DNA from 2 places in the Streptomyces sp. NPDC002619 genome. Region 1 is predicted to be linked to the other one. Evidence: riboswitches for the same ligand, from Rfam matches in the RefSeq annotation. Region 1 holds a riboswitch; the other holds the start of a gene.

What was found. Region 1 has a riboswitch for S-adenosylmethionine ahead of ACFYXB_RS12420 (aminotransferase class V-fold PLP-dependent enzyme). Riboswitches for the same ligand answer to the same signal wherever they lie in the genome.
Region 2: it holds a riboswitch for S-adenosylmethionine, as region 1 does, so the genes downstream of both, thrC (threonine synthase) here and ACFYXB_RS12420 (aminotransferase class V-fold PLP-dependent enzyme) in region 1, are expected to answer to the same signal.

What each region holds. Positions count from the first base shown of each region.
Region 1 covers NZ_JBIAQV010000005.1:290,864-298,215, forward strand. Annotated here, with positions in the region: gene ACFYXB_RS12400 (NYN domain-containing protein) at 60-1,403, opposite strand; gene ACFYXB_RS12405 (hypothetical protein) at 1,444-1,683, opposite strand; gene ACFYXB_RS12410 (rhomboid family intramembrane serine protease) at 1,839-2,582, shown strand; gene ACFYXB_RS12415 (Lrp/AsnC family transcriptional regulator) at 2,579-2,860, shown strand; gene ACFYXB_RS12420 (aminotransferase class V-fold PLP-dependent enzyme) at 2,896-4,257, opposite strand; SAM riboswitch class IV at 4,473-4,589, opposite strand; gene trpD (anthranilate phosphoribosyltransferase) at 4,665-5,729, opposite strand; gene ACFYXB_RS12430 (cytochrome bc complex cytochrome b subunit) at 5,894-7,352, opposite strand, start outside.
Region 2 covers NZ_JBIAQV010000022.1:66,978-74,329, reverse strand. Annotated here, with positions in the region: gene murQ (N-acetylmuramic acid 6-phosphate etherase) at 1-4, shown strand, start outside; gene ACFYXB_RS28785 (hypothetical protein) at 56-301, shown strand; gene ACFYXB_RS28780 (hypothetical protein) at 396-962, shown strand; gene groL (chaperonin GroEL) at 1,095-2,717, opposite strand; gene ACFYXB_RS28770 (cold-shock protein) at 3,060-3,263, opposite strand; gene ACFYXB_RS28765 (MoaD/ThiS family protein) at 3,693-3,968, opposite strand; gene thrC (threonine synthase) at 3,965-5,248, opposite strand; SAM riboswitch class I at 5,267-5,418, opposite strand; gene ACFYXB_RS28755 (glucosyl-3-phosphoglycerate synthase) at 5,581-6,552, shown strand; gene ACFYXB_RS28750 (trehalose-6-phosphate synthase) at 6,846-7,352, shown strand, end outside.

The sequences.
Region 1 (7,352 bases):
TTGACACTGGGTGGCGTACAAGACGGATCAATTCGGGCATTAGGCCCGTACGTTGACCTTCACGACAGTCGCTTGAGAAGCACCGCAGAGGCGACGGGTCGGGCACCAGCCTTCGCGATCCCGTCGGCCACCTCGCGGTCGGTCGACACGACGATCACCGGGCGGCCCGGCGGTTCGGCGCGCACCAGTTGGCGGATCAGCTCGTCCGCGGTGACACCCGGCCTGGAGAACAGCACCCGCACACCGCGCGGCGGGGCGAGCAGCACCGGCGCGGCCAGCTCGGCGCCGTCGAAGACGCACGTCACCTCCGCGCCGGTCTGCGCGGCGAGCTGCGAGAGCTGACCGAGCAGCCTCAGGCGCTGCTTCTCGAGCGGCATCTGGGGATAGCCGGTCTTGGTGACGTTGTAGCCGTCGACGACCAAGTGCGCCTGCGGCAGGGCGAGAAGCTGGTCGAGGATCGCGGGGTCGTGCTCGGACAGGGCCCGCGCGGCGATGTCCTTCGGGGTCATTCGTCCCGGTTCGACCGCATCCACGGTCTCGGCGGGGCGCACCGAGACGGGCGGCAACGCCAGTTCCCTGCGCAGCCCTTGAGTCGCGTCGAGCACGGTGTCGAGCAGCAGCCTGAGGCGCATGTCCTCGACGCTGCGGCCCTCGCGAGCCGCTCTCCGGGTGGCCTCCAGGGCGGCTTCCGCCTCTCCCAGGCGGGCCTTGAGGCGCCGGGCCTCACTCTCGGCGGCGGACACCTGCGCCTGCCCCTCGGCCCGTGCGGACTCCATCTCGGCCTGCGTCTTGCGCAGCGCGGCCTCGCCCCGCTTGACGTCACTGAGGGCCGCCCGGAGCTTGCGGTGAAGCGATTCGGCTTCCTTCTTCGCCGACTCCAGCTCACCGCGCAGCCGTTCGGTCTCGGTACGGGTCTGCTCGCGGGCCCGGTCCAGCTCCTCGCGCAGCCGCTCCAGCTCGGCCCGGCTCTCCTCGTCGGCGCGCTCGGCGTGCGCGCGCTGGGCCTCCTCGCCGGCAGCGGTGACGAGCTTCACCCAGCCCGCGGGGCGCAATACATAGGCCGCGGCCGCCACGTCGAGCGGATCCGCGGCCGGGGGCGGCGAGCCGGAGTCGAGGGCGCCGGCGAGTTCCGGCTGGGCCTCTCTCAGCTTCTCGCCGATGCGCTGCCGGAACAGCGTGTCGGTCTCCAGGGCCGCGGCCATGGCGTTGCCCGCGAACTTTGCCCGGCGATTAGGTGCGAAGCGGGCATACTGCCGCAACTGGGCGGGCAGTTCACCAACCGTCAGCCCGCCGAAGCCGTCCGACACGATCTGCACGACACGCCGACGCACCCCGTCGGGCAGCGGACGGTCAAGCACCTCGGCGGTGCCGTCGCCCGGCCCCCCGCCTGCGGTCTCCACCATCCGTCACACCCCATCACCTGTGCGAGGCCGCCTCCTTCGCTCAGGAGTCGGCGCCCGGCCTGTCCACGAGTTCCACCTGATCCACCGCGTTGCACCAACGGCAGCGCACCGACTCGATGCTCTCACTGAGCACCTCGCGCTCCTCGACCTTCGGTTCACCAGCCAGGTCGAGGTGGACGTACTCCACGACCTTCGACGCACGGGTCACGTCGAAGCGCGTAAGGTTGCCGCAGAGGGTGCAGCGCCACCGCGTCGTGGCGGTCGGCAGGGGAACCGGCATCGTGGCTGTTCGCTTCCTTCTAGTGTCCTTGACACGTCGACTCCCCGACGCGTGTGGCTCGTAACCCTACGGCCTGGCGGGTACCCGCCGTCCATCCATCCATGGCGGCGAGGCAGTCTGTGCCAGTGCGTCCCGTTACGTCATGCTCTGTGTTCATGATCAGCAACTGGAACAGGGCGGCCGACCGGACCTTCAGGACCCCGCGAGGCTCATCGGCACCGATGACGTACACCCTGATCGCCGTGTGCTGTCTGATCTTCGTGATCGGCCCGGCGGCGGGGCTCAATCCGGCGTACGGCACCGGTGACGAGCTGCTCGCCGCGCAGCGGGCGTACTTCCGCCACTGGGGCGTGGTCCCGGCGAACCTGTTCGACGGGCCCGCCCGGGAGGCCCTCACCCCGGCCACGGCCCTGTTCGTGCACGGCAGCTGGGTGCATCTGCTCGGCAACATGCTCTTCCTCTATGTCTTCGGAGCGATGACCGAGGAGCGGATGGGCCGGGTGCAGTTCACCCTGTTCTACGTCGGCTGCGGCTATCTGGCACTGCTCGGCTACGCGGCCGCCAACGCCGCCTCCCAGCAGTCCCTGGTGGGTGCGTCCGGAGCGATCTCGGCGGTGCTCGGCGCGTTCCTGTTCCTGTTCCCCGGCGCCCGTGTCACCAGTCTGCTCCCGTTCCTGTTCTTCCTCCCGCTGCGCTTCCCCGCGTGGGTCGTGCTGCCGTTCTGGGCGGCGCTGCAGTGGCTGGCGGCAGGACAGGCGTCGTCCGGGCCGGGGGTCGCCTATCTGGCCCACCTGGTGGGCTTCTCGCTGGGCTTCGTCTTCGCGTGGGTGCGGTTCGGACGTGGGACTAAAGTGAAGGCCGCCCCAGCTCCGGCTCCCGAGGGAGAGAACCAGCCGTGATCACCGCGATCGTCCTCATCAAGACCAGCGTGGACCGGATCCCCGAGATCGCGGAGCAGATCGCTTCGCTGGATTCGGTGAGCGAGGTCTTCTCCGTCACCGGTACATACGACTTGATCGCGATGGTGCGTGTGCGGCAGCACGAGGATCTCGCGGAGGTCATTCCCGGGCGGATCAGCAAGATTCCGGGGGTGGAGGGTACGGACACGCATGTCGCGTTCCGGACGTACTCGCAGCATGACCTCGAGGCGGCGTTCGCCATCGGACTCGACTCCTGACCGGCTGAACACCGCCTCACGGCACCGTCAGAACCTCACACCGCCGGGACGCAGCGGCCGTTCTCCGTGTGGTACTGCCACTTCGCGCCCTCGCGGACCAGCTCCTTCACCGCGTCGACGAAGCGCTCCACGTGCTCATCCGGGGTGCCCGCACCGAAGCTCACTCGGATCGCGTTGAGGGACTTCTCCCCCGGGTTCGCCTCGGGGGCGCCGCACTCGCCCTGGGTCTCGGGGGCGCTGCCCAGCAGGGTGCGGACCAGGGGGTGGGCGCAGAAGAGGCCGTCGCGGACGCCGATGCCGTGCTCGGCGGAGAGCGCGGCGGCGAAGTGCGAACTGTTCCAGCCCTCGACCACGAAGGACAGCACGCCCACGCGCGGGGCGTCGTCGCCGAAGAGGGACAGGACGCGCACCTCGGGGACCTCGGCGAGGCCCGCCCGGACCTTCTCGATCAGGTGCCGCTCACGGGCCACCAGGGTGTCGAAGCCGGCCTCGGTGAGCGCCTTGCAGGCCGACGCGATCGAGTAGGCGCCAATGACGTTAGGGGAGCCTGCCTCGTGCCGGGCGGCGCTGTCGTGCCACTCCACGGCCACTCCCCCGTCCACGCGCCGGGTGACCTTGCGGCTGGCGCCGCCACCGGCCAGGTACGGCTCCGCCTCCTGGAGCCAGTCGGCGCGACCCGCGAGGACGCCGGAGCCGAAGGGGGCGTACAGCTTGTGGCCGGAGAAGGCGACCCAGTCGACGTCCAGGTCGCGCACCGACACCGGGTGGTGCGGAGCCAGCTGGGCGGCGTCGAGCACGATGCGGGCGCCGTGCGCGTGGGCGGCGGCGGCCAGCTCGCGTACGGGCCACAGCTCGCCCGTGACGTTCGAGGCGCCGGTGACGCAGACCAGGGCCGGGCCGTGGGGGTCGCGGTCGGCGAGGGCGCGCTCCAGGGTCTCGACGGCCTGACGCGGGGTGCGAGGCGCGTCGAGGTAGGTGACCTGCGCGTTCTTCCAGGGCAGAAGGCTCGCGTGGTGCTCGGTCTCGAAGACGAAGACCTGGCAGTCGGTCGGGAGCACGACAGCCAGGAGGTTCAGGGAGTCGGTCGTCGAGCGGGTGAAGATCACCTGGTCGGAAGCGCGGCAGTCGAGGAACTCGGCGACCGTCTTGCGGGCGTTCTCGAACAGGTCGGTCGAGAGCTGGGAGAGGTAGCCGGCGCCGCGGTGGACGCTGCCGTAATAGGGGGCGTACGCGGCCACGTCGTCCCAGACGCGCTGGAGCGCGGGGGCGCTGGCCGCGTAGTCGAGGGCGGCATAGGTGACGTCGCCGCCGGTGACGAGCGGGACGGTGACATCACGGCCCAGAACGGGCAGCGGGACGCAGACGCTCTGGTCGGCGGCAGCGGTGACGACGGACATGACGGAACTCCCGTGAAGGCAGGTGAGGGGGTTTGGGGGGCACCCCGAAGAAAGGACACAGCCACCGCGCGAGCGGGCATCGCTCAGCGCGGGTGAGGTGAAAAAAAAGGGGTACACGGAGCGGGGCTCGGCGGCCCTATCGCATTCGCTTGCTCACGGGAGACTCCCTCGAACGACCAGGACCCCTGGCTGTGTTCACTCAAACGAGTGCGAGGGGTCCGCGCTTGCCGTAGACCTCTCTGCCTACGGCCTGGTCTTCACCCGGGGCACCCCGCCACGGACGGAGGGTTGCCGGACAGTCGGCCGGGGCCTCATGACTGTCACTCATGACCTGATCAAGAACCTATGCGAAGTGATCGATGTCCCGCAACCCGTATCCGGATCGCGGGACATCGACCGGTGAAGCGCTACGCGTTGCTCGCGGCGGCCCAGCGCTCGAGCGTCCTCTTCGCCGCGCCGGAGTCGATCGACTCCGCGGCCTTCTCCATCCCGGCCCGGATCTGGCCCGCCAGCGGTCCGTCCCCCGGCTCCAGGGCCACGAGTGCCGCCGCCGAGTTCAGCAGTACAGCGTCCCGGACGGGGCCCGTCTCGCCGTCCAGGAGGCGCCGGGCGACGCCGGCGTTGTAGGCCGGGTCGGCGCCCCGCAGGGCCTCCACCGGCACCAGCTCGAGGTCGACGTCCCGCGGGTCGAAGGCCTCCTCGGTGACCTTGCCGTCCCGTACGACCCACACCCGGGAGGTGGCGGTGGTCGTCAGCTCGTCGAGGCCGTCGTCCCCGCGGAACACCAGCGCGGACGAGCCGCGCTCGGCGAGCACGCCCGCCATGAGCCCGGCCATCCGGGTGTCGAAGCAGCCGATGGCCGAGGAGGCGACCCTGGCGGGGTTGGTCAGCGGGCCCAGCAGGTTGAACGAGGTCGGAATCCCGAGGTCCCGCCGGACCCCGCCGACGAACCGCATCGAGGGGTGGAACTTGGCCGCGAAACAGAAGGTGATCCCGGCCTCCTCCACCACCTCGGCCACCCGCTCGGGCGACAGGTCCAGGTTGATGCCGAGTTGCTCCAGCACGTCGGACGAGCCGCTCGCCGAGGACGACGCCCGGTTGCCGTGCTTGACGACTTTCGCGCCGGTCCCCGCGATCACGATGGAGGACATCGTGGAGATGTTGACCGTCTTGGCCATGTCGCCGCCCGTACCGACGATGTCGACGGCCGGTCCCGGGATGTGCAGCGGTCGCGCGTGGGCGTACATCGCCTCGACGAGACCGGTGATCTCCTCGACCGTCTCCCCCTTGGCCCGCAGGGCCACCAGGAAGCCCGCCATCTGGGCGTCGGCGGCCTCCCCGCTCATGATGCGGTCCATCGCCCACGCCGTGTCACCGGCGCTCAGGTCCTGCCCGGCGAGCAGTGCGTTCAGGACGGCGGGCCAGGAACGGCCCGCCGCGGTGTCGCCTCCAGCGGGGGTCACAGCGCTCATCAGCCGCTCCTGGTTCGTAGAAACGTGATCGTGGAAACGTGCTCGTGAAACGTGCTCACGGACACGTACAAGCCGCCTCCACCCTATCGACCCCCGGACACGGCGAAGGGCCCCGTCCGAACACCGGACGGGGCCCTTCGACCGTGGTGTGGCGTGCGCAGCGATCAGTGGTGGCCGTGGCCGCTCGTGATCTCCTTGTACTCCTCGACGGTGGGCTTCGTGATCTGGGAGTCCTCGCCGTAGAGGGCGTCGCTGAGCTTCGCGCGCAGCTTCTCCGGGCCCTTCACCTTGCGCTCGACACCGTTCTCGTCGACCGTCGCGCCGATCGCGGCCGGCTCGTACTGGTGGTGGGCCGTGAGGGTGTGCAGCTGCTCCTGGCTGAGCGGCTCGTGCACCTCGATGAACTCACCGTGCGGCAGTCGCTTGATGATGCCGGTCTCGCGACCGTGCAGCACCTTCTCCCTGTCGCGGCGCTGCAGGCCGAGGCAGATCCGCTTGGTGAGGAGGAACGCGATGACCGGTCCGACGAAGAAGAAGATCCGGACGAACCAGGTCACCGCGTTGATCGACAGGTGGAAGTGCGTGGCCCACAGGTCGTTGCCGCCGCCGACGAGCAGCGTCATGTACACCGTCATCCAGGCGACACCGATGCCGGTGCGGGTCGGGGCGTTGCGCGGGCGGTCCAGGATGTGGTGCTCGCTCTTGTCGCCGGTGACCCAGGACTCGATGAACGGGTAGACCGCGATCGCGACCAGGACCAGCGGGAAGATCACCAGCGGGATGAACACGCCCAGGACGAGCGTGTGGCCCCAGAAGTCGATCTCCCAGCCCGGCATGAAGCGGATCAGACCCTCGGAGAAGCCCATGTACCAGTCGGGCTGGGCGCCGGTGGACACCTGGTCCGGACGGTAGGGGCCCATGGCCCAGATCGGGTTGATCTGGGCGATCGCCGCGATGGCCGCAATGACACCGAAGACCAGGAAGAAGAAGCCTCCGGCCTTGGCCATGTAGACCGGCAGCAGCGGCATGCCGACGACGTTCTTCTCGGACTTTCCGGGACCCGCGAACTGCGTGTGCTTGTGGTAGAAGACCAGGATCAGGTGGCCGACCACCAGGCCGAGCATGATGCCCGGCAGCAGCAGGATGTGGATCGAGTAGAACCGGGCCACGAAGTCGTGACCGGGGAACTGCCCGCCGAAGAGGAAGAACGACAGGTACGTGCCCACGATCGGCACGGACAGGATCGCGCCCTCCATGAAGCGAACACCGGTGCCGGAGAGCAGGTCGTCCGGGAGCGAGTAACCGGTGAAACCGGTGAACATGCCCAGGACGAACAGCAGGAACCCGAACAGCCAGTTGACCTCACGCGGCTTGCGGAACGCGCCGGTGAAGAACACGCGCATCATGTGCACGAACATGCCGGCGAGGAAGATCAGCGCGGCCCAGTGGTGGATCTGCCGCATGAGCAGACCACCGCGCACGTCGAACGAGATGTGCAGGGTCGAGTTGAACGCCTCGGACATCAGCTGTCCCTGCAGCGGGACGTAGCTGCCGTGGTACTCCACCTCGTTCATCGACGGGTGGAAGAACAGCGTCAGATACACACCCGTGAGGATGATGATG
Region 2 (7,352 bases), on a different contig from region 1:
GTGACGCCGGGTTCTGGTGGCGTGACGCCGTCACCGGGGCGTTCGTTGCCCGGACATGATGAAGAAGCTCCTGGCCGTAGCCGCCCTGGCGACCTCCGGCGCCGCACTGGCCGCCCCCGCCCACGCCTCCGAAAACTGGACCACCACGGACACGGCCACCTGCGTCCGGGACCTGGCCGTCGCCCCGGTGGTCAGGGGTGTGGTGCCGGCAACTCTCCTGCCCGCCCCGGAAGCGGGCACCGCACACCACTCCTGCGGCAAGGGAATCCTGATCCGACAGGGCGCGGCCCGGAGCAATTGACCCGCCGTACGGCTCGTCATGTCGGGGCCGGTCCAGGGCACCATGGAGGAAGAACCCGAACCCGGACCGGTCACAGGAAACGGAGCCCCGAGCCGTGAATCACGCTCAACTGACCGCCCTCGGCCGGGCGCTCCGGCTCATCGGTGAGCACGGGGAAGCCCTGACCACCGACACCCCGGACACCCGGCTGCGCGAGGTAAGGGCCGACCTGCAGCGCGCCCTGGACCTGCTGGACGAGAGCGTCACGTCGGGCGCGGTCACGACTCGCTGCCCGGAACATCCGAACGGCCCCGTGGACGAGAGTGCCCAGGACCTCTGCCTGCTCTGCGAGACCCGGAGGCGGGCAGCCCGCCGCACCGAGTTCCACGGCGCCCGCCGGCCGAGGTCCGCCGACCCGGTCCCCTCCCGTTACGGCGTCCGATCCGACCGCCCACAGCCCCAGCAGCGCTGGCTGCCGGAGCTGTGGAACGGACGGGAGTGGCAACTCTGCGGCACACCGAGGCGGGACCGCCAGGAGGCCGAGCTGTACCTCGCCGCCCAGCGACGCGGCCCGCGGCCGGCAATGGCGTACCGGCTCGTGCACGAGTTCACCGACTACGAGGTGCTGAGAGTCTGGGGCACACCCGTGTACGTCGACGTCGAGCCGATGGGCAACCTCTAGGGCCGGTCGGCTCAGCTCAAGCAGCGCGCGCCCCACCGCCGGCGCCTGTGGTCCCGGACACGCCCGAGGGCGGCACCCCCTGGTCGGGGAGTGCCGCCCTCGGTCAACGGACGGTCGATCAACCGGAGTTGATCAGAAGTCCATGTCACCGCCCGGCATGCCGCCCGGAGCGGCCGCGGCGGCCTTCTCCGGCTTGTCGGCGATGACGGCCTCGGTGGTGAGGAACAGCGCGGCGATGGAGGCGGCGTTCTGCAGGGCAGAGCGGGTCACCTTCGCCGGGTCGATGATGCCTTCCTTGACCAGGTCGACGTACTCACCGGTCGCGGCGTTCAGGCCGTGTCCCGGGGTCAGGTTGCGCACCTTCTCCACCACGACACCGCCCTCGAGGCCGGCGTTGACGGCGATCTGCTTCAGCGGGGCCTCGAGCGCGATGCGCACGGCGTTGGCGCCGGTCGCCTCGTCACCCTCGAGGTCCAGCTTCTCGAAGACCGAGGAGGCCTGGATGAGCGCCACGCCACCACCGGCGACGATGCCCTCCTCGACGGCCGCCTTGGCGTTGCGGACGGCGTCCTCGATGCGGTGCTTGCGCTCCTTGAGCTCGACCTCGGTGGCGGCACCGGCCTTGATGACGGCCACGCCGCCGGCCAGCTTCGCCAGACGCTCCTGGAGCTTCTCGCGGTCGTAGTCCGAGTCCGACTGCTCGATCTCGGCGCGGATCTGGTTCACACGGCCCGCGACCTGCTCGGAGGAGCCGTCACCGTCGACGATGGTGGTCTCGTCCTTGGTGATGACGACCTTGCGGGCCTTGCCCAGGAGGTCCAGGGAGGTGTTCTCGAGCTTGAGACCGACCTCCTCGGAGATGACCTCGCCACCGGTGAGGATGGCGATGTCGTTCAGCATCGCCTTGCGGCGGTCACCGAAGCCCGGGGCCTTCACCGCGACGGACTTGAAGGTGCCGCGGATCTTGTTGACGACCAGGGTCGACAGTGCCTCGCCCTCGACGTCCTCGGCGATGATCAGCAGCGGCTTGCCCGACTGCATGACCTTCTCGAGGAGCGGGAGCAGGTCCTTGACCGAGGAGATCTTGGAGTTGGCGATCAGGATGTACGGGTCGTCGAGGACGGCCTCCATACGCTCCATGTCGGTCGCGAAGTACGCCGAGATGTAGCCCTTGTCGAAGCGCATGCCCTCGGTGAGCTCGAGCTCGAGACCGAAGGTCTGCGACTCCTCGACGGTGATGACGCCTTCCTTGCCGACCTTGTCCATGGCCTCGGCGATGAGCTCGCCGATCTGGGTGTCGGCGGCGGAGATGGAGGCCGTGGAGGCGATCTGCTCCTTGGTCTCGACGTCCTTGGCCTGCTCGAGCAGGGCGGCGGAGACGGCCTCGACGGCCTTCTCGATACCGCGCTTGAGGGCCATCGGGTTGGCGCCGGCGGCTACGTTGCGCAGGCCCTCCTTGACCAGGGCCTGGGCGAGAACGGTCGCCGTGGTCGTACCGTCACCGGCGACGTCGTCCGTCTTCTTGGCGACTTCCTTGACCAGCTCGGCGCCGATCTTCTCGTACGGGTCCTCGAGCTCGATCTCCTTGGCGATGGAGACACCATCGTTGGTGATCGTGGGGGCGCCCCACTTCTTCTCGAGGACGACGTTGCGGCCCTTGGGGCCGAGCGTCACCTTGACGGCGTCCGCGAGCTGGTTCATGCCGCGCTCGAGGCCGCGCCGCGCCTCCTCGTCGAACGCGATGATCTTGGCCATGTGAAGTGGTCCCTCCAGGACTGGGGGTGATTCCTTCGGACCGCGCCCGCGCCCGCGACGGACGGCTCGCCGGCCTTGTGGTTCCTTGCCCCACCCGGCCTGCGGGCCTCACCGACCCGGTCCATCTTTGTCACTCTCACCTTCAGAGTGCTAACGCCAATGATTAGCACTCGACCCCATCGAGTGCAAGCGCCTACGAAGCAGGCTCGATGAGGGGTGGTGGTCGGGTGACGGGCGGGCGCAAGCGGCTCCAGGGATCGCGCCGGGTACGACACGGAACCGGCGGACAGCATGAAGGGTCCGTACCCCTGCCGGGCACGGACCCTTCATGTGTGAGAATGTTCAGGCGGTGACGCGAACCATGTCGGCCTGCGGGCCCTTCTGACCCTGCGAGATCTCGAACTCGACCCGCTGGCCCTCTTCCAGGGTGCGGTAGCCGTCCATCTGAATCGCGCTGTAGTGGACGAAGACGTCCGCACCACCGTCGACCGCGATGAAGCCGTACCCCTTCTCCGCGTTGAACCACTTGACGGTGCCCTGAGCCATGCCTAACTCCCCTATTACTGGCCCTTGCACAGATCCACACTTCGCGGATCCGGGTCAGACCTCACCCCCCAAGGTTGGGGGCGTGCGCCGGAACGCGTCGACCGCGGCTGAATGTATCTGTCCAACTGCCGTCTGCAACAGGTCAATCGGACGAGAAATCTGGACGCCAGGGGTCGGGAATCTGCCGAGAATTCGCCTGAATTCCGGTCAAGTCGGACCCCACAAAGGGCACAAATGCCGCAAATAGCCCGCACACTTTGGCTACTTCTTATCGGGCTCGCGGAATGATTCCGGGGCCTACGACCCGGGGATCGGCAGCACGTTCCCCAACTGTACCGCGCTCAACCACACTGAATTGCCCCCTCCGCTTCTCTCACAGAGGGGGCAATCGGATGAACAGCCGGTAACTGTAGTTACCGAAGGTAACTGTCAGCCGCCGGCAACGGCCGGAATGATGGACACGCCTGCGCCGTCCGGGGTCACGGTCTCCAGGCCCTGCTCGAAGCGGACGTCGTCGTCGTTGACGTACACGTTGACGAAGCGGCGCAGCTTGCCCTGGTCGTCCAGAACACGGGCGGCGATGCCGGTGTGGTTCTTCTCCAGGTCGGCGATGACGGCGGCGAGGGTCGCCCCCTCGGCGGGGACCTCGGCCTTGCCACCCGTGTAGGGACGCAGGATGGTCGGGATGCGAACGGTCACGCTCATGCGAGGCCAGCCTCTCGGAAGGAGTCCAGGTTCGGGCGGATGGTCGCGGTCAGACCGGTGCCGGCCACCGCGTCAAGGGTCTTGAGGCCGTCGCCCGTGTTGAGGACGACGGTCGTCTTCGTCGGGTCGAGCACGCCGGTCTCGATCAGCTTGCGCGTCACGCCCACCGTCACGCCACCCGCCGTCTCGGCGAAGATGCCCTCCGTACGCGCCAACAGCTTGATCGCGTCGACGATCTGCTCGTCCGTCACATCCTCCACGGCCCCGCCGGTGCGGCGCGCGATGTCGAGGACGTACGGGCCGTCGGCCGGGTTGCCGATGGCGAGGGACTTGGCGATGGTGTCCGGCTTCTGCGGGCGGACCACGTCGTGGCCCTCCTTGAAGGCCACCGACACCGGCGAGCAGCCCTCGGCCTGCGCACCGAAGATCTTGTACGGCTTGTCCTCGACCAGACCGAGTTCGATCAGCTCCCGCAGACCCTTGTCGATCTTCGTGAGCTGGGAGCCGGAGGCGATCGGGACCACGATCTGGTCCGGCAGCCGCCAGCCGAGCTGCTCGCAGACCTCGTACGCCAGGGTCTTGGAACCCTCCGCGTAGTACGGCCGCAGGTTGACGTTGACGAAGCCCCAGCCCTCGCCGGCCGGGTCGCCGATCAGCTCGGAGCAGAAGCGGTTCACGTCGTCGTAGTTGCCCTCGATGCCGACGAGGTCACCGCCGTAGATCGCGGCCATGACGATCTTGCCCTGCTCCAGGTCGTGCGGGATGAACACGCAGGAGCGGAAGCCGGCGCGGGCGGCAGCGGCGCCGACGGCACCGGCCAGGTTGCCCGTCGAGGAGCAGGAGAGGGTGGTGAAGCCGAAGGCGCGCGCCGCCTCCAGCGCCTGGGCCACGACGCGGTCCTTGAAGGAGTGCGTCGGGTTGCCGGAGTCGTCCTTCACGAACAGGCCGCCGGTCACGCCGAGTTCGCGGGCGAGGTTGTCGGCCTTGACGAGCGGGGTCCAGCCGGGGTTGATGTTCGGCTTGCCGGCCACGTCCGCGGGGACGGGCAGCAGGGGCGCGTAGCGCCAGATGTTCGCGGGGCCCGCTTCGATCTGCTTGCGGAGCTCCTCGGTTTCGTACGCCGAGAAGTTGTACGCGATCTCGAGCGGGCCGAAACACTCCTCGCAGGCGAATACCGGTCCGAGCGGCACCCGGTGGCCGCACTCCCGGCAGCTCAGTGCCGCGGCGGGGCCGAGGTCTACCGTGGGATTCGTGGTGGTTGCAACAGTCTGCACAGCCATGTGAGGCGAGGCCCTTTCTCCTCATCTTCCTCACGACGCATCTCGCCGTGAGACGGATTTGGCACCTTCCCTAGCCGGGAGCCTCGCGGGCGATCAGTGATCTACGAGTACCGACTGGAGGGTTGCCGGGGCTTCATCGGGCCGTATCCCTCTGCCCCTCTGGATGAGCTGTATGCGGTTGTAAACGCTCATGACCCCCGACATGCGATGGTCATCGGCGTTGTTCAAGACTGTAACCGAAGGCCAGGACAGTTGAGATAGACGTCCGAACCGCGAGATTGATCACACGGTCAGTCACCAGGTGTGATCACTACAGTGAGGAGCCGCTGACTGTGCTGGAAGAAGTCGAGCGCTGGCTGGCCACCCGCTCCTGGTCCGTGACCGACCGCTCGCTCCACAAGATCCTGGCCGCGAAGCAGCGTACGGGCCAGTCGGTGTCCGTGGTGCTGCCCGCGCTGAACGAGGAGGAGACGGTCGGCGACATCGTCGCCGTCATCCGTCACGATCTCATGCAGCAGGTCCCGCTCGTCGACGAGATCGTCGTCGTCGACTCGGGTTCCACCGACCGCACCTCCCAGGTGGCCGCCGCCGCGGGCGCCCGGGTCGTGCACCGCGACGAGATACTTCCGCGCCTGCCCGCCGTCCCCGGCAAGGGCGAGGTGCTGTGGCGCTCGCTGCTGGTCACCACCGGTGACATCGTCTGTTTCATCGACGCCGACCTCCGGGAGTTCTCTCCCGACTTCGTCTCCGGGATCGTGGGCCCACTGCTCACCGACCCGGACGTGGACCTGGTCAAGGCGATGTACGACCGTCCGCTCGGCACTGTGTCGAATGAGCTCGCCTCCGGCAAGACGGCGGAGCAGGGCGGCCGGGTCACCGAGCTGATGGCGCGCCCGCTGCTGAACATGCACTGGCCGCAGCTGGCCGGTTTCGTGCAGCCGCTCGGCGGCGAGTACGCGGCCCGCCGCTCGCTGCTGGAACAGTTGCCGTTCCCCGTCGGGTACGGCGTCGAACTGGGCATGCTGGTCGACGCCCTGCACCTCGTGGGGCTCGACGCGCTGGCCCAGGTCGACGTCGGCGTGCGCAAGCATCGGCACCAGGACGGACAGGCGCTGGGCCGGATGGCGGCCGCCATCTACCGCACCGCGCAACTGAGGCTGGCGCGCGGGCATCTCATCCGTCCTTCCCTCACCCAGTTCGAGCGGGGCGAGGACGGTTTCGAGCCGCGCACGTACTCGGTGGACACCGAGGAGCGGCCACCGATGGTGGAGATCGCGGAGTACGCCGCGCGCCGGGTGGCGTGAGCACGTTCGCCGGGTGGCAGAACCTTCCGCCACGCGGCGTCAACGTATGCGTCACGCTGTAAACGCGCACGACGCCAGAGCCTCGTATACCGTCGCGTCGTACGTTTGAGCGCGTCAACGACGGGCTAGGTTGAGGCTTGTGACTCCGCTCCCTGCCCGAAGGAAGGGGCTTCCAATCCGAGGATTGCGGTCCAGCCCGAACCGATCCCTGTACGGGATTCAGGGAAAGTAGCACGGGCAAGGGAGATCAAGTTCCCAGTCGGCTGAAGTATGTGCCCCTCGCTAGGAGACCGATGGCTTCCACTCACGCTGCCCGGGTTCTGGTCGCCTCCAACCGCGGCCCGGTCTCGTACGGCGTGCGCGAGGACGGCTCGCTGCACGCCAAGCGGGGTGGCGGCGGGCTGGTGTCCGGGCTCTCCGCGATCGGGCCGGACGCGGACGCGCTATGGGTGTGCGCCGCGCTCGGTGACGGCGACCGCGAGGCGGTACGGCGCGGGGTCGCCGAGCCGGGCGTGCGGATGCTGGACATTCCGGCGGACGTACACGCCGACGCGTACAACGGGATCGCCAACTCCGTGCTGTGGTTCGTGCACCACATGCTGTACCAGACCCCGCTGGAGCCGGTCTTCGACGCGGAGTTCCGGCGGCAGTGGGCGTCGTACCAGGCCTACAACCGGGCGTTCGCCGAGGCGCTGGCCGAGGAGGCGGCCGAGGGCGCGGCGGTGATGATCCAGGACTACCACCTGGCCCTGGCGCCACGGATGCTCCGGCAGCTGCGGCCCGACCTGCGCATCGGCCAC